3 regions of the Rubrivivax sp. JA1026 genome follow, and region 3 is predicted to be linked to each of the others. Evidence: riboswitches for the same ligand, from Rfam matches in the RefSeq annotation. Region 3 holds a riboswitch; each other region holds the start of a gene.
The links. A riboswitch is a leader RNA that binds a small molecule or an ion and turns the genes downstream of it on or off. The one in region 3 is predicted to bind cobalamin.
Positions count from the first base shown of each region.

Region 1 (7,663 bases), on a different contig from region 3:
CGCCAGCGGCGCCCAGCCCAGCGACGGCCGCCACAGCAGCGCCGCGGTCAGCCGCGCCGGCAGCCAGCCGAGCAGATCGTCGGCACGCGCCGACCACTTGCCGGCCCATTCCCAGCGGCCGCGGTAGCCCCACATCGCGTCCAGCGTGTTGACCGCGCGCCAGGCCCAGGCGCCCGGCAGACCGGCGACGCAGAACCAGAACAGCGGCGCGACGAACGAGTCGTTGAGATTCTCGGCCAGGGTCTCGATCGCCGTCTCGCGGACCTCGCGTGCGTCGAGCTGCTCGACGTCGCGGCTGCACAGGCTGCGCAGCCGCTGCCGTGCCGCCGGCAGGCCGCCGTTGGCGAACGCGGCATCGACGCCGGCAACCTCGTCGCGCAGCATGCGCCAGGCGAACGAGGGCTTGAGCGCCAGCGCCAGCAGCGGCACCGCGGCCCAGGCCGGCAGCATGAACAGCGCCGCCTGCAGCGCCCAGGCCAGCGCCGCGACGCCGCCGACCACCGCCCACCACGCCAGCGTGCCGGCCAGCAGCGCGGCGCGCGGCGCCAGCGTCGGCAGCCGGCGGTGCAGCGGCATGATCGTGTGGCCCAGCCAGGCCACCGGGTGCCAGGCGTCGCGCGGCTCGCCGAAGCGCCGGTCGATCCACCAGGCCAGCAGCAGCGCGGCGGCGAGGACGAGGGCCGTGTTCATCGTGTCGTGGCAGCGGGCTCGGAGGCCAGGCGCTGCAGACAGTCGACGATCGCCGCGGCGCCTTCGCCCAGGCGCGGGCCGGGGCGGATCAGCAGCTCGAAGCGCTCCGGGGCGAAACCGCAGACGCGGCCGCCGCGCACCGCCGACATCGCCGCCCAGCCCGGCCGCGCGGCCAGCCCGACGACGTCGCGCTGCTGCATCAGCAGCAGGTCGGGGTCGGCGCGCACGACGAACTCCGGGTTGAGCCGGGGGAAGGGTCCGAGCTCGGCCGGCACGACGTTCACCAGGCCCAGCCGGGCCAGCGTGTCGCCGACGAAGGACCCGGCGCCGGCGCCCCAGCTGCCGCCGTGGATCTCGAAGTACACGCGCCGGCCGCGCAGCGCCGCCGGCACACGCGCCGCCGCGGCGGCCAGCTCGCGGTCCAGCCGCACGAGCAGGCGCTCGGCCTCGGCACGCCGGCCGAGCGCCAGGCCCAGCGTGCGCATCGCCTCGACCATGTCGTCATGGCGCTCGGCGTGCACACGCAGCACGCGCAGGCCCAGCGCCTCGAGCCGGTCGCTGGCGCGCGAACGATCGGACGCCAGCACCAGGTCGGGCCGCAGCGCGACCACCGCCTCGATGATCGCGTCCTCCATGCCGCCGACACGCGGCAGCGCTGCCAGCGCCGGCGGCCAGTTGGAGAAACGGTCGACGCCGACCAGCCGGTCGCCGGCCCCGAGCACCCAGACCGTCTCGGTCAGCGACGGCAGCAGCGAGACGATGCGCTGCGGCGGCGCCTGCAGCCGCAGCTCGGTGCCGCGTGCGTCGCGCACGACGACCGGCGCCGCGGCCGCCCCGGCCGCCAGCGCCAGCGCCGCCAGCAGGATCAGCAGGCGCCGGATCATGCGAGCGCTCCCGGGGAGAACAGCCGCGCCGTCAGCTCGGGCGACGAGGCGAACCACGGGTGGAACCAGCTCGCCTTCAGCGCGCCGAGTTCGTACACCGGCTCGCCCGGCGGCAGCGGCAGGCCGGCGCCGGCACGCGCCGGTTCGGTGTGCAGGGCGGCCACCAGCCCGGTCTCGAAGCGCGACCAGTGGAAGCTGTGGCCACGCAGCTCGCCACGGCCGAAGACGAGGCAGTGCGGGCCCAGCGCGGCGACACGCTGGCCGAGCACCGCGCGGCCGGGCAGCAGGCCCCAGAGGCGGTGCTGCCGGCCCTGGCCGTCGACGAGGGTCTCGGCCAGCGCCATCATGCCGCCGCACTCGGCCCAGACCGGGCGGTCGGCCGCCAGGTGCGCCGCGAGTTGCGCCGCCAGGTCGCGGCGGGCGGCCAGCGCCTCGGCGTGCAGCTCCGGGTAGCCGCCGGGCAGCCAGACGGCGTCGCAGTCGGGCAGCGCGTCGCCGGCCAGCGGCGAGAAGAACACCGTCTCGGCGCCGAGCGCGTGCAGGGTCTGCAGATTCGCCGGATAGACGAACGCGAACGCCGCGTCGTGCGCGACGGCGATGCGCCGGCCGTCGAGCCGGCGTTGCGGCGCGGCCGGCGCGGCGACCGGCGGCGGCACCCACTGCGGCCAGTCGGCCAGGGCCCGCGCGCCCAGCGGTGTCGAGGCCAGCGCGTCGGCGGCGGCGTCGAGCCGGGTCAGCGCATCGGGCAGCTCGCCGGCGGCGCTCAGGCCGAGATGGCGCTCCGGCAGCGCGAAGCGGCCGTCGGCCGGCAGCGCGCCGGCCCAGCCGGCCTCGGGCGGCAGCGCCGCCTGCAGCATCGCCGCGTGGCGCGCGCCGCCGACGCGGTTGGCCAGCACACCGGCCCAGCGCAGCTCGCGCCAGCTGCGCAGCCCGTGCACGAGGGCGCCGAAGGTGGCGGCCATCTTCGCCGCGTCGATGACCGCCAGCACCGGCAGGCCGAAACGCTGCGCCAGGTCGGCCGCGCTGGGCTCGCCGTCGTACAGGCCCATCACGCCCTCGACGACGACGAGCTCGGCCTCGGCCGCCGCCTGTGCCAGACGCGCCGCGCAGTCGGCTTCGCCGTTGATCCACAGGTCCAGCGTGTCGACGCTGGCGCCGCTGGCCAGCGCCAGCCATTGGGGATCGAGGAAGTCGGGACCGCACTTGAAGGCCCGCACGCGCGCGCCGCGGCGCGCGTGCAGCCGCGCCAGCGCGCAGGCGACGGTGGTCTTGCCCTGGCCGGAGGCCGGGGCGGCGACGAGCACGACGGCGGCCATCGTCCCGGTCCCCGCGCTCAGACCGCCCAGCGCAGCACGACGAGCGCGCTGCGGCCGGCGACGTTGTAGCTGCGCGCGAGCGCGTAGTCCTTGTCGCCCGCGTTGTCGAGGCGCGCCTGCAGCGTCAGGCCCTTGCCGAGCTTGGTCTCGGCGCTCAGGTTGACGAGGCCGTAGCCGCCCAGGCGCCGGGTGTTGGCGGCGTCGTCCCAGCGTTCGCCGGCGGCCTGGACCTCGGCGCCGAGGCGCCAGCCGGCGAGCACGGTGTCCGCGCCCAGCGTCGCCAGGCGGCGCGCACGGCGGGCGATCAGCTTGTCGGTGGCCTCGTTCCTCGGGTCGTGGAAGTCCGCCGAGGCGCGCAGCGCGACGGCACCGACGCGCGTGCGGCCGGACAGCGTCAGCCCCTCGTAGCTCGCCTGGCCGACGTTCTCGTAGCAGCCGAAGCTCGAGGCGCAGGGGCCGGCGGCGCCGAAGACGATCAGGTCCTCGACCTTGTTGCGCCAGGCGACGAGGCCGATCTCGTGCTCGCCGGCGCTGCGGCGCAGGCCGATCTCGAGGTTGCGGCCGCTCTCGGGCACCAGGTTCGGGACGCCGTAGTCGCTGAAGCGCTGGTACAGCGTCGGCGCGCGGAACGAGGTCGCGGCCGACGCCGTCAGGCGCCAGGCCGGCGCGAAGCGCCAGCCCCAGGCCAGGCTGCCGGTGCCCTTGCCGCCGAACTCGCTGTCGTCGTCGTGGCGGGCGTGGGCCTGCAGCGAATGCACGCCGAACTCGCCGCGCCAGCCCAGCGCGACGCCGTCCTGCGAACGTTCGTCCTGCAGCCGCACGGCCGTGGCCGAGGCCAGGTTGTCCAGGCGGTCCTCGCGCCGCTCCAGCGTCAGCGAGACCCGCTGGCCGGGCCGCAACTGCTGCTCGTGCTGCAGCGTCAGGTCGCGCAAGCGCGTGCGCGTCTGGTAGATGCTCGGCTCGGTCTCGTAGAGGCTGCGCGACTCGGACAGCCGGGCGCTGCTCAGCGCCTGCTCGTTCCACTGGCCGCGCCAGGACAGCGCGGCGGTGCGCAGTTCGTGATGCGAGCGGTCGTCGCGCGTCGAGCTGCCGTCGTAGCGGGCGTTCAGGTGGCTGTCGGTCATCGAGGCCTCGACACGGTGCTCGGGCGCGAGCTGCCAGCCCACGCGGGCCTGCAGCGAACCGCGGCGCCAGCCGTCGGTATCGGGATTCTGGCCGTCGCGCGCATCGAAGCCGTTGCTGTCGCTCCAGCCGGCCGACAGCGCGTAGTCCAGGCGCCCGTCCGAGCCCGAGAGCCCGGCGTCGGCGAGCCGGCTGCCGCGGCTGCCCCAGCCCAGGCCGCCGCTGGCGCGCAGCGCGCCCTGGCCGCGGCGGGTGAAGACCTGCACCACGCCGCCGACGGCGTCCGAGCCGTAGACCGCGGCCGCCGGACCGCGCAGCACCTCGACGCGTTCGATGCGGTCCAGCGCGATCTGCTCCCAGGCGGCGCCGCCGGTGCTCTGCGAGTCGACGCGCACGCCGTCGACGTAGACCGCGGTGTGGCGCGTCTCGCCGCCGCGGATGTAGACGCTGGTGCTGCCGCCGGGGCCGCCGTTGCGGCTGATCTCGATGCCGGGCAGGCGGGCGAGCAGGTCGGCGACGCTGCTCGCGCCGCTGCGCTCGATCGCCGCGCGGTCGACGAGCGAGACGTCGGCCAGCGTCTGCGACAGACGCTCTTCGAGACGGCTGGCGGTGATGACGATCGGGTCTTCGCCGGCCTGGGCGAAGGCCGCCGGCGCGACGGCGGCGGCGACGGCGAGACGGGTGGCGAGAGCGCAGGCGCGCAGCGGGGCGTTCAAGCCCGGGACGGAAGTCGACATGAAAAAAGTCAGAGTCGGCGCGGCCGACCACCTCCCCGCAGCCGCCGCTGTACGGTGCCCGCGCCGCAGGCGCACGCACCCCCACGTTGGCCGGTATCCGGGCTGGCGGCGCGACCCGTGTGCCCTTCCCAGGCGCTTGACCCAGTGGATTCGACACGAGCGGAAGCCTGCGAGGGCTCCGACCGCTTACCGTTGCGGGGGCAGCTCAGGTTGGGGGCGAACCGGCGACACCGTGTCGCCCCTTCCTGATTCCCGTTGAACTGTCCCGGCAGACGCCGGGGACGAGCACCAACGGGGCGCATGATAGGCAAGGCCTCGGCAGCGCCGGGGCACGTTGCGCGATTCCTTGATGACAATCAAGCGAACGCCTCGACCGTCTTCCTTGCCTGGCGCAGAAGCACATGCGCATCGCGCACAAGCCGTGCGCCGGGACGGCCGGCAGCCGCCGCGACAATGCCGCCATGCCCACCGCGGAAGAACTCGACGCCCACCTGCGCCTGCTGCTGGCCGGCGCCTTCGTCATCGGCGCGGCTTTCGGCGCCGTCTCGCAGCGAACCCACTTCTGCACGATGGGCGCGCTGGCCGACGTCTTCGCCTTCGGCGACCGCACCCGGCTGCGGGCCTGGGTCGCCGCCGTCGCCGTCGCGGTGCTGGGCTTTCACCTGATGGTGGGCCTGGGCTGGGTGCGTGCGGCCGACAGCCTGTACGGCGGCACGCGCGTGGGCTGGCTGTCGGCGATCGTCGGTGGCGCGATGTTCGGCCTGGGCATGGTGCTGGCGTCGGGCTGCGCGGCACGCAACCTGGTGCGCCTGGGCGGCGGCAGCCTGAAGTCGCTGGTCGTCGTGCTCGTCGTCGGCGCCAGCGGCTTCGCGGCGATGAAAGGCGTCAGCGCCGTGCTGCGCGTGGCCAGCGTCGACCGCGTCGGCTTCGAGCTGCCGGCCGGCCAGGACGCGGCCGGTGCGCTGGCCGCCGCCACCGGCCTGCCGCTGCAGACGCTCGCCCCCTGGCTCGGCGCGGCGGTGGCCGCGGCGCTGCTGGCCTGGGTGCTGGCACGGCCCGAAGGCCGCGGCCGCGAGGTCGCCGGCGGCGCCGCGATCGGGGTGCTGGTGGTCGCCGCCTGGTGGCTGTCGGGCCGGCTGGGTTTCGTGCCCGAACACCCCGAGACGCTGGAGCCGGCCTTCCTGGCGACGAACTCGCGGCGCATGGAGTCGCTGAGCCTGGTCGCGCCACTGGCCTGGGGCCTGGACTGGCTGCTGTTCTTCAGCGACAGCCGCAAGACGCTGACGATCGGCATCTGCAGCGCCGCCGGCATCGTCGCCGGCTCGGCCGCGGTCGCGCTGGCCACACGCAGCTTTCGCTGGCAGGGTTTCGCCGGCACCGAGGACACGGCCGGCCATCTCGTCGGCGCGGTCCTGATGGGCACCGGCGGCGTCACCGCGCTGGGCTGCACCGTCGGGCAAGGAATCGCAGGTCTATCGACGCTTTCCGCGCATAGCGCCATCGCCGTCTCGGCTATGGTCCTCGGCGGCTTCGCAGGCTTGGCGCTGCAGCGCCGGCGCATCGAACGCTGCGGCTGAACCCACCACCCCACCACGATCGGAGGACAACGACATGAGATCGCCGATGCGACCGCTGCTGGTCGCGCTGGGCGCCGCGAGCCTGGCACTGCCGGCCGCCGCCGACCTGCGGGCCGACGAGGCGCTGGCCGCGCGCTCGGTCGCCGCCACCTGCGCCAACTGCCACGGCACCGACGGCCACTCGCGCACGGCGATCAAGTCGCTGGCGGGCCAGCCGGCCGAGCGCATCCTGCAGTCGATCGCCGACTACCGCAGCGGCGCGCAGCCGTCGACGATCATGGCGCAGATCCTGCGCGGCTACAGCGACGAGCAGCTGCGGCTGGCGGCGCACTGGTTCGCGGCGCAGCCGGCCCGGCCGGCCGACGCCCGCTAGGAGCGACACGATGCAGCAACCCGATCGTTTCGCCCTCTCGCGCCGCCGCCTGCTGGGCGCGGGGCTGGCCGGCGGCACGCTGGCGCTGGCCGGCTGCGCCGGCAACCGCGTCGTCAAGCCGACACCCGGACGTGTCGTCGTCGTCGGCGGCGGTTTCGGCGGCGCCACCGCGGCACGCTACCTGCGGCTGTGGGGCGGCGTCGACGTCACGCTGGTCGAACGCGAGGCGGCGTTCGTCTCCTGCCCGATCTCCAACCTGGTGCTCGGCGGCTGGCGCACGCTGGACGACATCACGCGCGGCTACGACGGCCTGGCCGCCGCCGGCGTCAAGCGGGTGCGCGGCGAGGCCGTGGCGATCGACCCCGAACGCCGCCTGCTGCGCCTGGCCGACGGCAGCACCCTGCCCTGGGACCGGCTGATCGTCGCGCCCGGCATCGACTTCGACACCGCCGCGATCCCCGGCCTGCAGCCGGCACTCGACGCCGGCACCGTGACGCACGCCTGGAAGGCCGGGCCGCAGACCGTCGCGCTGCGCCGCCAGCTCGAGGCCCTGCCCGACGGCGGTGTCGTCGCGATGACGATCCCGCGCGCCCCTTACCGCTGCCCGCCGGGGCCTTACGAACGCGCCGCCGTCATCGCCGGCTGGCTGAAGCAGGCGCGGCCGCGCGCCAAGCTGCTGGTGCTCGACGCCAATGCCGAGATCCAGTCGAAGAAGGCGCTGTTCGAGCGCGCGTTCAAGGAGCACTACGCCGGCATCGTCGAGTACCGGCCGAACGCCGAGCTGCGCGAGGTCTCGGGGCGGCTCGCGCGTTTCGACTTCGAGGACGTGAAGGCCGACGTGCTCAACGTCATCCCGCCGCAGCGCGCCGGCCGGCTGGCGCAGGACGCGGGGCTGGTGACGGTCAACGGGCGCTGGGTGGGTGTCGACTGGCTGACGCTGGAGTCGCAGGCGCTGCCGGGCGTG
Region 1 covers NZ_JAALCQ010000001.1:629,357-637,019, reverse strand. Annotated here, with positions in the region: gene cbiB (adenosylcobinamide-phosphate synthase CbiB) at 1-690, opposite strand, end outside; gene G5B56_RS02890 (ABC transporter substrate-binding protein) at 687-1,574, opposite strand; gene G5B56_RS02885 (cobyrinate a,c-diamide synthase) at 1,571-2,890, opposite strand; gene G5B56_RS02880 (TonB-dependent receptor domain-containing protein) at 2,908-4,749, opposite strand; cobalamin riboswitch at 4,820-5,057, opposite strand; gene G5B56_RS02875 (YeeE/YedE family protein) at 5,211-6,326, shown strand; gene G5B56_RS02870 (cytochrome C) at 6,373-6,699, shown strand; gene G5B56_RS02865 (NAD(P)/FAD-dependent oxidoreductase) at 6,710-7,663, shown strand, end outside.
Region 1: it holds a riboswitch for cobalamin, as region 3 does, so the genes downstream of both, G5B56_RS02880 (TonB-dependent receptor domain-containing protein) here and G5B56_RS07030 (TonB-dependent siderophore receptor) in region 3, are expected to answer to the same signal.

Region 2 (7,663 bases), on a different contig from region 3:
CGGCGCCGTTGGCGCCGACCAGCGCGAACAGGCCGCGCGCCGGCCACGACGCGGTGATGCCGAGCAGCAGCGTGCGCGCGCCGGCTCGCACTTCCAGCCCGTGCGTCGCCAGGGCCGGCGATGTCGTCGTGTCCATCGTCACTCCCGCCGTCTCAGCAGCAGGCCCAGGAAGAATGGCCCGCCGACCAGCGCCGTCAGCAGCCCGGCCGGGATTTCGCTGGGCGCCAGCGCCGCGCGGGCGATCAGGTCCACCAGCACCATCGCCGTGCCGCCGGCGAGTACGCAGGCCGGCACCAGCCGGCCGTGCAGCGGCCCCAGCCACCAGCGCAGCAGATGCGGCACCACGAGGCCGACGAAGCCGATCAGCCCGCCCCAGCAGACCGCCAGCGCGGTGGCCAGCGCCGCCAGCAGCACCGCCTGCGCGACCAGCCGCGGCACGCGCACGCCCATGCCGTGCGCCGCCTGTTCGCCCAGGCCGAGCGCGTCCAGCCCGAAAGCCAGCCGCCGGGCGCCGGCGGCCAGCAGCACCAGCAGCGGCACGAAAGCCGCGCACTGCGCTGCGGTCGGTGTCTGCACGCCGCCCAGTTGCCAGGAGATCAGCGCGCGCAGATTGGTCGACTCGTCGCCGAAGAGCATCAGCAGCAGCCCGCGCAGCGCCGATAGGATGGCCGCCAGCGCGACGCCGGCCAGCAGCAGCCGTGCCGGCTGCCAGCCGCCGCCGGCGCGGCCGACGGCCAGCACCAGCCAGCTTGCGCCCCAGGCACCGGCGAACGCCAGCAGCGGCAGCGACCAGCCCGGCGGCAGCCACTGCGGCAGCAGCAGCGCGACGGCCGCGCCCACCGCGGCGCCCGAGGCGCTGCCCAGCAGATAGGGCTCGGCCAGCGGGTTGCGGAACACGCCCTGGAACAGCAGCCCGGCCAGCGCCAGGCAGGCGCCGACGAAAAACGCCGCCGCGACACGCGGCGCGCGCCAGACCCAGACCAGGTCGTGCATCAGCCCGTCGCCGCCCAGCCACTGCGCCGGCGCCACCCAGGCCGCGCCGCCGCTGAGCGCCAGCACCAGCGCCACCAGCAGCGCCGCGGCCAGCAGCGGCATCGCCTGCCGCGCCCTCATGCCGCCGCTCCGAAAGCCTGCGGATGCAGCGCACGCGCGTAGGCCAGCACGGCCTCGGCCTGGCGCGGCCCGGGGATCAGGAAGTGGCTGCGCGGCAGCACGACGACGCGCCCTTCGCGCACCGCGCGCAGCCGCGACCAGCCCGGCCGGGCCGCGATCTCCTCGGCCGGCCGTGGCACGGCCTGCAGCGACACGATGACCTCCGGGTCACGCAGCAGCACCGCCTCGGCGCTGACCTGCTGCGCGCCGGCCAGGTCGGTAAAGACGTTGCGCCCGCCGGCGCAGGCCAGCGCGTCGTCGGCGTAGTGCCCGCGGCCGACGGTCTGGTAGGCGCCGCGTGCGGCGGCCGCGGTCTCCAGGTACACGCTCGGCTGTGGCCGGCCCTGCCAGGCCTGGCGGATGGCCGCCAGCGCGCCGTCGAAACGCGCCAGCAGCGCCGCCGCGGCGGCTTCGCAGCCGGTGGCGCGGCCGACGAGGTCGATGTTGCGCCGCACCGCCGCCAGGTCCGGATGCGCCAGCACCAGCACCGCGACGCCGGCGCGCTCGAATGGCTCGACGAGGCCCAGCGCGCTGCCGTGCGACGGCGTCAGCACGATCAGGTCGGGCTTCAGCGCCGCCAGCGCCTCGGGCGAATAACCCAGCGCGCCGCCGACCGACGGTTTGGCCAGCGCCGCCTCGGGATATCGCACGCGGCCGCCGATCGCCGCGACACGCGCCTCCAGCCCGAGCGCAAAGACGATCTCGATGTTGCTCGGAAAGATCGCGACGATGCGCTGCGGCGGCGCGGCCAGCCGCAGCCTGCGCCCCAGCGCGTCGACGACGCTGCGCGGCCAGGTGTCCGCGGCCTGTGCCTCGCGCCCGGCACAGCACAGCGCGGCACCCGCCAGCAGCGCCCGCCGCGCCGGCGACGAAGGCCCGCTTACCACTGCGCCTTCAGCCGCAGGAACAGGCTGCGCGGCGTGCCGAAGCAGCCTGCTTCCTGCGACGAGAAGTCGTCGGCGATGTACTCGACGTCGGCGAGGTTGTCGACGCCGGCCTGCACCGACAGCCGCGGCGTCGCCTGCCAGGTGACGGCCGTCGCCAGCAGCGTGTACGACGGCAGGATCTGCGAGTGCTCGACGTTGTCGCGCAGCGGACGGCGGCCGACGTGGTTGGCGCTGCCCGTCCACTGCCAGTCGCCTTGCGACCAGGCGAGGCCGGCGCCGGCGATGTGGCGCGCCGACATGCGCATGCGGTTGCCGGCGTAGTTCGGCCCCGGGTTGCCGGCGCTGTCATAGGTCGGGAAGTCGCGCAGCCGCGCGTCCTGCCAGGTGTAGTGGGCGTAACCCGACCAGGCCGCCGACAGCCGCGCGCGCAGCAGCGTCTCCAGCCCGCGCACGCGCGAGCTGGCATTGGTGAAGATGAAGCTGTCGGGCCCGGTGCGAAACGATCGCTGGCCGTCGGTCTTGTCGGCCTGGAACAGCGCCACCTGGTAGCTCCAGCGGTCGTCGAGCGCGCGGCCCTTGGCGCCGATCTCGAGGCTGCGCGTGACTTCCGGGCGCAGCAGCGCCGGCACGACGACACCCGAGCGCGTGTTCAGCGCCACGGCCTGCGGCCGGAAGCCTTCGGCCCAGTTGGCGAACAGCGCGTTCTCGCTCGCCGCCGAGGCCGCGTAGCGCCAGTCGGCGCCCAGCCGCGGGCTGGTGCGGCTGGCCTCCTGGCCCGCCTGCACGGCGGTGCCGCTGCGCTGCAGCGTCTGCTCGAAGCGGTCGTGGCGCAGGCCGGCGCTGAGGCTCAGCGCGCCGATGTCGATGCGGTCCTGCAGGTACAGGCTGCGCACGCGCTGGTCGAAGCGCGAGTCGGTCACCGGGCCGCGGATGCCGCGCGGATCGCTGCCGACGTTGCTGACCGGCGTGTCGTAGTCGGGGCCGCGATAGGTCGGTGCGCCGCTGAACGACGGCGAGGCCTGGTCCTGCCAGCCGGACTCGAGGTTCAGCCCGAGCTGCAGCGCGTGCCGTGTCACACCGAGTTCGGCCTTGGCGTTCAGCGTGAACTCGTGGAACAGCCCGCGGTCCTGGGTGTCGGTCTCCGACCAGCCCTTGGTGACGGCGGCCGGCGGCGGCACGATGGTGATGCCGCCCTGGAACAGGCGGTCGTAGCGCGCCATGCTGCTCAGGTGCTCGAAGCTGATCGCCGGCGTCAGCCGCACGCGGTTGCGCCAGGCCAGGCTCAGGTACTCGCCGTCGACGTGCGCGCCGGGGATGCCGTAGTTGTCCTCCGGGGCTATGCCGAACATCGGATGGCCGTCCTTCAGCGGCACGATCGAGCCGCGTTTGGCGTTCACCTGGCTGGAAAAGAGCTGCACGCTGCTGGCCCAGTCGCGGGTCATCGCCAGCTCGCCGCCGACGCTGGCCGTGGCCTGGTCGCGCGGCGTGCCGTCCTGGAAGCCGTCGACGCGGCTGTAGGCGGCGCCCACCGACAGATGGCCGCGTTCGCCGTCCCAGCGCTGGCGCAGGCCGAGGTCGCGGCGGCCGAAGCTGCCCAGCGTCGCGCGCGCGCTGCCGCCTTCGGCCTCGGGTTCGATGAACATCTGCACGACGCCGCCGATCGCGTTGCGGCCGTACAGCGCCGAAGCCGGGCCCTTGATGAACTCGATGCGTTCCAGCAGGTCGGGCGCGACCAAGGTCAGGTCGGCGTTGCCCTGCAGCAGGCGCAGCGGCACGCCGTCGATCAGCACCAGCACGTCCTGGGTGTCGCGCAGGCCGCGGGTCTCGAACCGCGTGAAGTAGTTGCCCTGGGTGCCGTGCTGCAGCCCGGGCACCGCGCGCAGTGCGTCTTCCAGCGTGCGCGCGCCGACGGCGTCCATCTCGTCGCGGCCGACGGCGTAGGTGCTGAACGGCAGATCCAGCGGGTCTTCGGCGACGCGTGTCGCGGTGACGACGCGGCGCTCGGCGGTGATCTGCACCGTCTCGACGGCCTCGCTCTGGGCCTGGGCGGCGGCCGGCAGCAGCAGCGCCAGCACGGCAGGGCGCCAGTGGCGCGACGGTGATCTTTCCTGTGGCTTCATCTTCATCGTCTCTTCTTCTGGAGGGAGGGAAACAGGGTCAGTCGCGGTGCCAGAGCAGCACCGCGCTGCGTTTGGCGCAGCCCAGGCGCAGGCCGCGGCGGCCGGGCCGCGCCGAGGCGGCGACCTGGGCCAGCACCTGCGGCCGGCGGTCGTCGCCGGGCGGCAGACGCAGGCGCTCGATGACGTGCGCCTGGGCCGCGGCAAGCGACTCGAAACACACCTCGTAGCGCCAGTCGGCGAAGTGCAGCGCCTGCGGCGCGCGTGTGGGGCCCAGTGCGGCGAGCACACGTTCGACGACCGGGCGCGTGTCGGCGCCGTGCAGTTCGGGCGTCAGCACGCCGGCCAGGCAGAACGTCGCCGGCCCGGCCTGCGCCGGCACGACCCAGGCCATGCAGCGGCGCCAGCGTGTGGCCATCGCGTCGTGGAAGGCGGCGGGTTCACGCTGCGCCGGCGGCAGGTGCGCGGCCAGCAGCGTGTCGGCGGCGACGGCGGGCTCGAGCTGCGTCCAGTCGACGGGCGACAGCTCCAGGCGGATGCCGCGCACGGCCAGCGCCGGTCGCCGCGCGAGCAGCCGGCGCTGCATCTCGGGCTGTGGTTCGACGGCGTGCCAGCGCGCGCCGGGCGCGAGCATGCGGCGGCTGAGCACGCCGCTGCCGGCACCGATGTCGAGCAGATCGGGCAGCGAGCGCGGCAGCAGCGGCAGCACGGCGCGGGCGTAACCCGAGCGCACGATGGTGTGCGCGTAGAACGCGGCTTCGGCCTCGCCCCAGGCGCAGGGCGTGGCGGCGTCGGGCCGGAGTTCCGGCGCGTTGGAAGACATGGGAATACCGGCGTACGCGCCCTGGCCGCTTCCCCGCAGCCTGGCGCCTTACGGCCTGCCGCTCGCGCGGCACGCCACCTCGTTGGCCGGTATCCGGGCTGGCGGAGACGACCCGTGTGTCCTTCCCAGGAGACGACTCCCAGTGGCTTCGACACGAGCTGGGGCCTGTGAGGCCCCGTCCGCTTACCGTTGCGGGGGCAGCTCAGGTTGGGGGCACGAGGCCCCTCCCTGATTCCCGTTGAACTGCATCCACCGGAGGGTGGGCGCGAGCACCAACGGCCGGCATCATAACCAGCGCCGCCGGCGGCCCCGCCGCGAGACCTGACCTGTATCATGCGCCGCGTTGGTGCTCGCCGAGGCTCTCCGCCGAGGCAGTTCAACGGGAATCAGGAAGGGCGAGGCCGTCACGGCGCGAGCCCCAACCTGAGCTGCCCCCGCAACGGTAAGCGGACGGAAAGACGGCTTCGTGCCGGCTCTTCCGGCCCGTGACACGGCCACTGGGACGGCGGCGCGCCAGCGTCGCCACCGGGAAGGCGTCACGGACAGGTCCGCCAGCCCGGATACCGGCCAACGAGGTGGCGTGCCCGCGCGAGCGGCGCGCCGTGTAGCGCCAGCCGCGGGGAAGCGGCCAGGCGCGTCGAACCCGTCTCACGTTTTCCGAGCCGTCCCTTCCCAGCGCGTGCCGTGTCGCCGCGCCCGAGCCGTCGTGCGGCGGCGGGCCGCCGTCGTCGCGCCGTCTCGACCCAGGAGCACCCGATGCACATCGAACCCGGCGTCCTCGCCCAGACCAAGATCCTCGCCGCCAACGTCGCCGCCGGCGGCGTGCTGCTGGCGCACCTGCCGGCACTCGCCAAGCGCCCGGCGCTGTGGCTGCGCACGGCGCTCGCGGCGGTGTTCTTCTCGCTGTTCATGCAGTCCTTCCACATGGCCGTCGGCCCGTCGGAGCTGCACTTCATCGGCGCGATGCCGATCTACCTGCTGCTGGGCTATCTGCCGACGCTGTTCGGCTTCGCGCTCGGCCTGCTGCTGCAAGGCCTGCTGTTCGAGCCGCAGGATCTGGTGCACCTGGCGGTGAACACGCTGTCGCTGGTCGTGCCGCTCACCGCGGTTCACTTCGGCATCGGCCGCCGCCTGTCGGCCGCGCAGGTCAGCGAGGCGCGTGTCGCCACCGTGCTGCGCCTGGACGCGGCCTACTACGCCGGCGTCACGGCGATGGTCGGCTTCTGGCTGGCCATCGGCCAGGAAGCGACGCCGCTGGCCGACTGGGCGCGTTTCGCTTCGTCCTACCTCGTGCTGGTGGCGCTGGAGCCGGTGTTCACGCTGCTGATCGTGCGCGCCGTGCGCCGCTGGCGCGAAGCCGGCTGGGCGCGCGCCTGCCTGGACGAGCGGCTCACCGCCGCCGCCTGACGGGCCGCCGCCATGCAGATCGAAACGCCCCCGTTCGATCGCGACAAACCGCGCCCTCAGGGCGAACGCCGGGGGCTGGTGATCGTGCACACCGGGCCGGGCAAGGGCAAAAGCACCGCCGCCTTCGGCCTGGCGCTGCGCGCCCACGGCCGCGGCAAGGCGGTGAAGGTCTACCAGTTCATGAAGGTGCCCTCGGCACGGTTCGGCGAGCACCGGCTGTTCGAGCAGCTGGGCATCCCGATCGAAGGCCTGGGCGACGGCTTCAGCTGGAAGAGCCGCGACCTCGGCCACTCCGCCGAGCTGGCGCTGGCCGGCTGGCAGCGTGTGCGCGACACGGTGCTGTCGGGCGCGCACTTTCTCGTCGTGCTCGACGAGGTGATGGCGCCGCTGCGCTACGGCTGGATCCCGCTGGACGAGTTGCTGGCCTGCCTGCGCGCGCGCCCGCCGCAGGTCCACGTGCTGCTGACCGGGCGCGGCGCGCCGCCGGAGCTGATCGAGGCCGCCGACACGGTCACCGAGATGACGAAGCTGAAACACCACTACGACGCCGGCGTGCCCGCGCAGCGCGGCATCGAGGACTGAGAACCCATGCACAAGATTCCCGCGACCATCGTCACCGGCTTCCTCGGCGCCGGCAAGACGACGCTGCTGCGCCACCTGCTGACGAACGCCGGCGGCCGCCGCATCGCCGTCATCGTCAACGAGTTCGGCGAACTCGGCATCGACGGCGAGCTGCTGCGCGGCTGCGGCATCGGCTGCGACGAAGCGGGCCGCGACGACGGCAACCTCGTCGAGCTCGCCAACGGCTGCCTGTGCTGCACCGTGCAGGAGGAGTTCGCGCCGGTGATGGAGCGCCTGGCCGAGCGCCGCGAGCGCATCGACCATCTCGTCATCGAGACCTCGGGCCTGGCGCTGCCCAAGCCGCTGGTGCAGGCCTTCCAGTGGCCGACGCTGCGCCACGCGTTCACGGTCGACGCCGTCGTCACCGTCGTCGACGCGCCGGCGGTGGCCGAAGGCCGTTTCGCCGACGACCCGCAGGCCGTCGACGTCCAGCGCCGCGCCGACGACAACCTCGACCACGAGTCGCCGCTGGCCGAGCTGTTCGAGGACCAGCTCGCCACCGCCGACCTCGTCGTGCTGAACAAGACCGACGCGCTCGACGCCGCGACGCTGGCCGCCGTCGAGGCCCAGGTGCGCGCCGGTGCGCCGGCGGCCGTCAAGCTGCTCGCCGCGCAGCACGGCCGCCTGGCGCCCGACGTGCTGCTGGGCCTGGGCCG
Region 2 covers NZ_JAALCQ010000007.1:47,906-55,568, reverse strand. Annotated here, with positions in the region: gene G5B56_RS12855 (ABC transporter ATP-binding protein) at 1-136, opposite strand, end outside; gene G5B56_RS12850 (iron ABC transporter permease) at 139-1,113, opposite strand; gene G5B56_RS12845 (ABC transporter substrate-binding protein) at 1,110-2,039, opposite strand; gene G5B56_RS12840 (TonB-dependent receptor) at 2,033-4,165, opposite strand; gene G5B56_RS12835 (class I SAM-dependent methyltransferase) at 4,197-4,979, opposite strand; cobalamin riboswitch at 5,046-5,271, opposite strand; cobalamin riboswitch at 5,307-5,566, shown strand; gene G5B56_RS12830 (energy-coupling factor ABC transporter permease) at 5,736-6,386, shown strand; gene cobO (cob(I)yrinic acid a,c-diamide adenosyltransferase) at 6,399-6,968, shown strand; gene cobW (cobalamin biosynthesis protein CobW) at 6,975-7,663, shown strand, end outside.
Region 2: it holds a riboswitch for cobalamin, as region 3 does, so the genes downstream of both, G5B56_RS12830 (energy-coupling factor ABC transporter permease) here and G5B56_RS07030 (TonB-dependent siderophore receptor) in region 3, are expected to answer to the same signal.

Region 3 (7,663 bases):
CCTGCAGGTCGAGGTTGTTGTTGGCGTGGGCGCCGCCGTTGATGACGTTCATCATCGGCACCGGCAGGCTCATGCGGCCCATGCCGCCGAAATAGCGGTACAGCGGCAGGCCCGATTCCTCGGCCGCGGCACGCGCGACGGCCATGCTGACGGCCAGCGTCGCGTTGGCGCCCAGGCGGCCCTTGTTCTCGGTGCCGTCCAGATCGACCAGGGTCTTGTCCAGGAAGGCCTGCTCGCTGGCGTCCAGGCCCAGCACGGCTTCGCTGATCTCGGTGTTGATGTGCTCGACGGCGCGCAGCACGCCCTTGCCGAGGTAGCGACCCTTGTCGCCGTCACGCAGCTCGATCGCCTCGCGGCTGCCGGTGGACGCGCCCGAGGGCACGGCCGCACGGCCCATCGTGCCGCTTTCCAGCAGCACGTCGCACTCGACGGTGGGGTTGCCGCGGCTGTCGAGGATCTCTCGGCCGACGATGTCGACGATCGCACTCATGGGAGCTGCCTTTCTTTTCTGGAGGATCTCTGTGCTCAGACCGGGGCGTCCACGCCTTCGACGAGCACCATGTTGAAGTAGTCGGTGGCGCCCTGACGGTGGGCGCGCGCGGCACGATACATCTGGCCGTCGTAGAAGGCCTTGGCCGCCTCGTAGCTGGGGAAACGCAGCATCGCCACGCGCGCCGGGTTCCAGTCGCCCTCGAGGCACTCGTGGCGGCCGCCGCGCACGAGGTATTCGCCCCCGGCGGCCTTCACCGCCGCCGGCGCCTCGGCCATGTACTGCTTGTAGCGCTCGGGGTCGCTGATCTTCATCTCGACCAGCAGGTAGGCGGGGGCGGACATGGCCGGGCTCAGCAGCTGAAGTCGTTTTCGAGCAGCGGCTGCTGCTTGACGACGCGGTCGATGGCGACGAGCTGTTCCAGCAGCGCCTGCATGTGCTTGAGCGGCACCGCGTTCGGGCCGTCGGACATCGCGTTCGCCGGGTCCGGGTGCGTCTCCATGAAGAGGCCGGCGACACCGACGCCGACCGCCGCGCGCGAGAGCACCGGCACGAACTCGCGCTGGCCGCCCGAGCTGGTGCCCTGGCCGCCGGGCAGCTGCACGCTGTGCGTGGCGTCGAAGACCACCGGCGCGCCGGTCTCGCGCATGATCGCCAGGCTGCGCATGTCCGAGACGAGGTTGTTGTAGCCGAAGCTCGCGCCGCGTTCGCAGACCGTGAACAGGTCCTCGGCCAGGCCCTTCTCGCGCGCCGCGGCGCGGGCCTTGTCGACGACGTTCTTCATGTCGTGCGGGGCGAGGAACTGGCCCTTCTTGATGTTCACCGGCTTGCCGCACTGGGCGACGGCGCGGATGAAATCGGTCTGGCGGCAGAGGAAGGCCGGCGTCTGCAGCATGTCGACGACGGCGGCGACCTGCGGCACCTCGGCTTCGGTGTGCACGTCGGTCAGCACCGGCACGCCGAGTTCGCGGCGCACCTTGGCCAGGATCTCCAGCCCGCGTTCCATGCCCGGGCCGCGGAAGGAGCTGCCGCTGGAGCGGTTGGCCTTGTCGTAGCTGGACTTGAAGATGAACGGGATGCCCAGCGCCGAGGTGATCTCCTTCAGGCGCCCGGCGACGTCCATCTGGAGCTGCTCGCTCTCGACGACGCAGGGGCCGGAGATCAGGAAGAAGGGCCGGTCGATGCCGACCTCGAAACCGCAGAGCTTCATGCGACTGCCTTTTGCGCGACGCCTTCGCCGCGCCGCGCCTGGTGGTCCAGCGCCGCCTTGACGTAGCTGGAGAACAGCGGGTGCCCGCCCCAGGGCGTGCTCTTGAACTCGGGGTGGAACTGCACGCCCATGAACCACGGGTGGCGGTCCTGCGGCAGCTCGACGATCTCGGTCAGCTGCTCGCGCTGCGTCAGCGCGCTGATGACGAGGCCGGCGGCCTGCAGCCGGTCGAGGTAGTTGACGTTGGCCTCGTAGCGGTGGCGGTGGCGCTCGGTGACGACCGGGCCGTAGATCTGGTAGGCCAGCGTGCCGGGCTTGACGTCCGAGCTCTGCGCGCCCAGGCGCATCGTGCCGCCGAGGTCGGAGCTGGCGCTGCGCTTCTGGATCGAGCCGTCGCGGTCCTGCCATTCCTCGATCAGCGCGATCACCGGGTGCGGCGTCTGCGGCGCGAACTCGGTGCTGTTGGCGTTCTCCAGGCCGGCGACGTGGCGCGCGTACTCGATCGTCGCGACCTGCATGCCCAGGCAGATGCCGAGGTAGGGCAGGCGGTGCTCGCGGGCGAACTTGGCGGCCAGGATCTTGCCCTCGACGCCGCGCTGGCCGAAGCCGCCGGGCACGAGGATCGCGTCGTACTGCGCCAGCTGCGCGACGTTGTGCTCGTCCAGCGTCTCGGCGTCGACGTACTCGATGTCGACCTTGGCGTGGTTGTGGATGCCGGCGTGGCGCAGCGCCTCGTTGAGCGACTTGTACGAGTCCGACAGGTCGGTGTACTTGCCGCACATCGCGATCGTCACGCGGTTCTGCGGGTGCTCGACCTCCTGCACCAGCGTGTCCCAGCGGCGCAGGTCGGCGGGCTTGGTCAGCAGCTGCAGCTTCATGCAGATCAGCTCGTCCAGGCCCTGCTCGTGCAGCACGCGCGGCACCTTGTAGATCGTGTCGACGTCGGGCATCGAGATCACGCCGTGCTGAGGCACGTTCGTGAACAGGCTGATCTTCTCGCGCTCGTCGTCGGGGATGCGGCGGTCGGCGCGGCACAGCAGCGCGTCGGGCTGGATGCCGATCTCGCGCAGCTTCTGCACCGTGTGCTGCGTCGGCTTGGTCTTCAGCTCGCCGGCGGCGGCGATCCACGGCACGTAGGTCAGGTGCACGAAGGCGGTGTTCGCCGGGCCGAGCTTCAGGCTCAGCTGGCGCACGGCCTCCAGGAAGGGCAGCGACTCGATGTCGCCGACCGTGCCGCCGATCTCGACAATCGCGACGTCGACGTCGACGGCCCCGCGGCGCACGTAGTCCTGGATCTCGTTGGTGACGTGCGGGATCACCTGCACCGTCTTGCCGAGATAGTCGCCGCGGCGCTCCTTCTCGAGCACGCTCTTGTAGATCTGGCCGGTCGTGAAGTTGTTCGTGCGCTTCATCCGCGTGGTGATGAAACGCTCGTAGTGGCCGAGGTCGAGGTCGGTCTCGGCGCCGTCATCGGTGACGAACACCTCGCCGTGCTGGAACGGGCTCATCGTGCCCGGGTCGACGTTGAGGTACGGATCCAGCTTGATCAGGGTGACCTTCAGACCTCGCGACTCGAGGATCGCCGCCAGCGAGGCTGCCGCGATCCCCTTGCCGAGGGAGGACACCACGCCGCCGGTGACGAAGACGAACTTGGTCATGTCGCGTGGGGCACATGCGCAAGTCGCTGTGCCCAGGTGGTAAAGCGTGATTATAGGCGGCGCCCCCTGCCGCTCCCCGGTGCGCCGGCGCGCCGCTCGGGCGTGTCGCCGCGCCCCCCGGCGGTGCTAGACTTCGCGCCGCTTGCATCAGGTGCCCTCTTGCACGGCAGGTGTCGGAGGGTTGAACGGGAAGCCGGTGCGCGGCGCGTCCACGATGACGCGCGGCAATTCCGGCGCTGCCCCCGCAACGGTCGGCGAGGTGCGGTCAGCAATGCAGCCACTGGTCCAGCGAGGACTGGGAAGGCGCTGACGGCTTCGGTCCACGGTCAAACCGTCGGACCGGCACTCGCGAGCCCGGATACCGGCCCGATGCCAGGGATGCCGGCGTCGCGGTGGGCGGCGCGCACGAACCCCCGCGGCCCGGAGTCCGTCTTGACGTCCGCCGGCTCGGGTGACATCGGGCGTGCCGCGTTCCAGGACGGCGGCTTGACTCATCGCTGGTCCGCACGGGGTGTGCGGCTGGAGGCCCGCTTGTCCATGTCCTGTTTCGACCGCCGCACCGTCGTCGCGGTCGCCTGTTCGTTCGTCGCCGCCACTGCGGCGGCGCAATCCTCCGAAACCATCGTCGTCACCGGCTCGCGCGAGCCGCTGGCCGTCTCGCGGCTGGCCGCCGACGTCGTCGTGATCGACGGCGACACGCTGCGTGCCTCGGGCGCCACGTCGCTGGCCGACCTGCTGCGCGAGCAGGCCGGCGTGCAGCTGTCGCGCAGCGGCGGCCCCGGCGGCGCCACCTCGGTGATGATCCGCGGCGCCTCGGGCAGCCAGACCGTCGTGCTGGTCGATGGCGTGCGCATCGGCTCGGCGACGCTGGCCGACCCGTCGGTGCAGGCGCTGCCGCTGGCGCAGATCGAGCGTGTCGAAGTGCTGCGCGGCCCCGGCTCCAGCCTCTACGGCGCCGACGCCGTCGGGGGGGTCATCAACATCGTCACGCGCCGCGCCGACGCCGGCCTGCGTTTCGACGCCGCCGCCGCGTTCGGCGGCCGCGGCGCACGCGAGCTGTCGGCCGGTGCCAGCGGCAGCTTCGGCGCCTGGGATTTCGCCGCGTCGCTGGCCCGGCAGCACGACGACGGCGACAGCGCGCTGCGCCCCGGCGATCCGTACGGCAACTACAACGCCGACGACGACGGCTACACGCGCGACAGCGGCCAGGCACGCATCGGCTTCACGCCGGCGCCGGGCCACCGCATCGGCCTGTCGCTGCTGCGCAGCCGGCTGGAAACCCAGATCGACAGCACCGAGTACGCGCCGCCGAACTACGCCCCCGACAACACGCCGGACTTCCGCGACCAGCTCGACGTCGACGCCACCGCGCTCGACTGGCGCGGCACGCTCGCGCCGGGCCTGGTTGCGACACTGCGGGTCGACCGCGCGGTCGACGAGTCGCGCAGCGGCGAGGCGGTGGTCTACCGTTACCGCACCACGCGTGACCACGCGCTCGCGCAGTTGGCTTGGGAGACCGGCGTCGCCGGCCAGATCGTCGCCGCCGTCGAGCGTCTGGAAGAAGACGCCAAGACCGACAGCTACCGCGGTGATCGCGACACCGACAGTGCCGTGCTGTCCTGGACGGGCAGCGCCGGCCGTTACTCGTGGCAGGCCGACCTGCGCCGTGACGACAGCTCAGACTATGGCGCCCAAACCACCGGCCGCCTGGGCGGCAGCTTCGCGCTGACGCCCGCCTGGCGCTTGCGTGCGCTGGCCGGCAACAGCTTCCGCGCGCCGTCGTTCAACGACCTGCTGTACCCCGGCTACGGCGTGCCGGGCATCAAGCCGGAACGCGGGCGCAGCGTCGAGTTCGGCGTCGAGTGGGCCGCCGATGGCGACCGCGCCGCCCTGACGGTCTTCCGCAACCGGCTGAAGAACCTGATCGGGCCGGCCAAGGGCAGCCTGTGTCCTGACGACCCCCTCTACGCTTTGGGCTGCGTCGCCAACACTTCCCGCGCCCGTCTGCAGGGCGCGACGCTGTCGGGCGCCAAGGCGCTGGGCGACTGGTCGCTGCGCGCCCAGGTCGACTTCCTCGACGCCAAGAACGAGGACACCGGCGCCCGCCTGACGCGCCGTGCGGCGCACCAGGAGACGCTGGGCCTCGACTGGCGCCACGGCGTTTGGAACGCCGGGGCCAGCGTGCTGCACGTCGGCGCCCGGCCCGACAGCCGCGAACTCGGCGCCGAGACCACGCTGGACCTGAAGGCCGGCTGGCGCTTCGCCAAGGGCTGGACGCTGGAGAGCCGGCTGCTGAACGCGACCGACGAGGACCTCGAGCCCTCGGCCTACTACCGCGGCCCGGCCCGGCAGTTCTGGCTCGGCCTGCGCTACGAAGGCGGCGTCTGACGCCGCACGCCCGGGGCGGACGATGCACGAGCTGATCCTCGGCGGCGCCAAGAGCGGCAAGTCGCGCTGCGCCGAAACACGCGCGGCGCACTGGCTCGCGCTGCCGGGGCACGGCGCCGTGCTCGTCGCCACCGCGATGGCCGGCGACGACGAGATGCGCGCGCGCATCGAGCGTCACCGCGCCGACCGTGCCGCCCGCGTGCCGGGGCTGGCCACGCGCGAGGAGCCGCGTGCGCTGGCCGCCGTGCTGCGCGAGGAGTCGCAGCCCGGGCGCATGGTCGTCGTCGACTGCCTGACGCTGTGGCTCACCGGCCTGCTGATGCCGCTGGACGGCGCGCCGGTCGACGACCCGGCGGCCGAGGTCGACGCGCTCGTCGACGCGCTGGCCGCCGCGCGCGGCCCGGTGGTGCTCGTGTCCAACGAGATCGGCCTGGGCGTGACGCCGATGTCGCGCCAGGCGCGGCGCTTCGTCGACGAACTCGGCCGGCTGCACCAGCGCGTGGCCGCGGCCAGCACCCGCGTGACGCTGATGGTCGCCGGGCTGGAACTGCCGCTGAAGGGGCCGCGATGAAGCCGGTGCACCGTCTGCTCCTGCTGCTGGCGCTGTGCGCCGGCGCCGCGACGGCCGCCGAGCCGCCGCGCGACGACCGCGGCGTGGCCTGGCAGGGCGGGCCGCCGCAGCGCATCGTCAGCCTGCTGCCTTCGCTGACCGAGACCGTCTGCGCGCTCGGCGCCTGCGCGCGCCTGGTCGGCGTCGACCGCTATTCCGACTGGCCGGCGCAGGTGAACGCGCTGCCCCGCCTGGGCGGGCTGGACGACGCCAGCGTCGAGCGCATCGTCGCGCTGCGCCCCGAACTCGTGCTCGCCGCGCGTTCGGCGCGGGTTGCCGAACGCCTGGAGGCGCTGGGGCTGAAGGTGATGGTCTTCGACTCGGACTCCCACGCCCAGGTGCGCCACTCGACCGATGCGCTGGCGCGTGTGCTCGGCCAGCCGCAGCGCGCGGCGCAGCTCTGGGCCTCGATCCACCGCGACGAGGCGGCGGCCGCGGCGCGCATCCCGCCGCGGCTGCGCGGGCGCAGCGTCTATTTCGAGGTCGACTCGACGCCGTACGCCGCCGGCCCCGGCTCGTTCATCGGCGAGACGCTGCAGCGCCTGGGGTTGCGCAACGTCGTGCCGGCCGAGTACGGCGCCTTCCCGCGCCTGAACCCCGAGTTCCTCGTGCGCAAGTCGCCGGACCTCGTGATGGCGGAGGATCGTGCGCTCGCGACGATGGCCGAGCGCCCGGGCTGGCACACGCTGCGCGCGCTGAAGGACGGCCAGGCCTGCGGCTTCGAGCGCGAGCGCTACCTGCTGCTGATCCGTCCCGGCCCGCGCATGGGCGAGGCCGCGCTCGCCATCGCCGACTGCCTGGCCGGCCTGCCCGAGAAATGAACCCCGCGCTGGCCCTGGACCTGTCGCGCCGCCGCCGGCTGGTGGCGGGGCTGGCGCTGGCCGCGCTGGCGCTGTCGCTGCTCGGCCTGGCGGTCGGCAGCGAAGGCTGGAGCTGGCACTGGAGCGACGCCGACTCGGCGGTGCCGATGGAGCTGATCGTCGGCCAGATCCGCGCCCCGCGCACCATCGGTGCGCTGCTGGTCGGCGCGCTGCTGGGGCTGGCCGGCGCGATCGCGCAAGGGCTGTTCCGCAACCCGCTGGCCGATCCCTACCTGCTGGGCACCGGCTCGGGAGCCTCGCTGGCGGTGGTCGCGGTGCTCGCCGCCAGCGCCATCGGCGGCCATGCGCTGGCGCTGGGCAGCGTCGAGTGGCTGGCGCGCATCGGCCTCGTCGGTGCCGCCTTCGTCGGCGCGCTCGGCGGCGTGACGCTGACGCTGATGCTCGCGCGCGGCGCACAGGAGCCGATGCGGCTGCTGCTGTCGGGCG
Region 3 covers NZ_JAALCQ010000003.1:115,300-122,962, reverse strand. Annotated here, with positions in the region: gene eno (phosphopyruvate hydratase) at 1-490, opposite strand, end outside; gene G5B56_RS07045 (DUF1330 domain-containing protein) at 526-834, opposite strand; gene kdsA (3-deoxy-8-phosphooctulonate synthase) at 843-1,700, opposite strand; gene G5B56_RS07035 (CTP synthase) at 1,697-3,358, opposite strand; cobalamin riboswitch at 3,491-3,743, shown strand; gene G5B56_RS07030 (TonB-dependent siderophore receptor) at 3,896-5,746, shown strand; gene G5B56_RS07025 (bifunctional adenosylcobinamide kinase/adenosylcobinamide-phosphate guanylyltransferase) at 5,769-6,317, shown strand; gene G5B56_RS07020 (ABC transporter substrate-binding protein) at 6,314-7,177, shown strand; gene G5B56_RS07015 (iron ABC transporter permease) at 7,174-7,663, shown strand, end outside.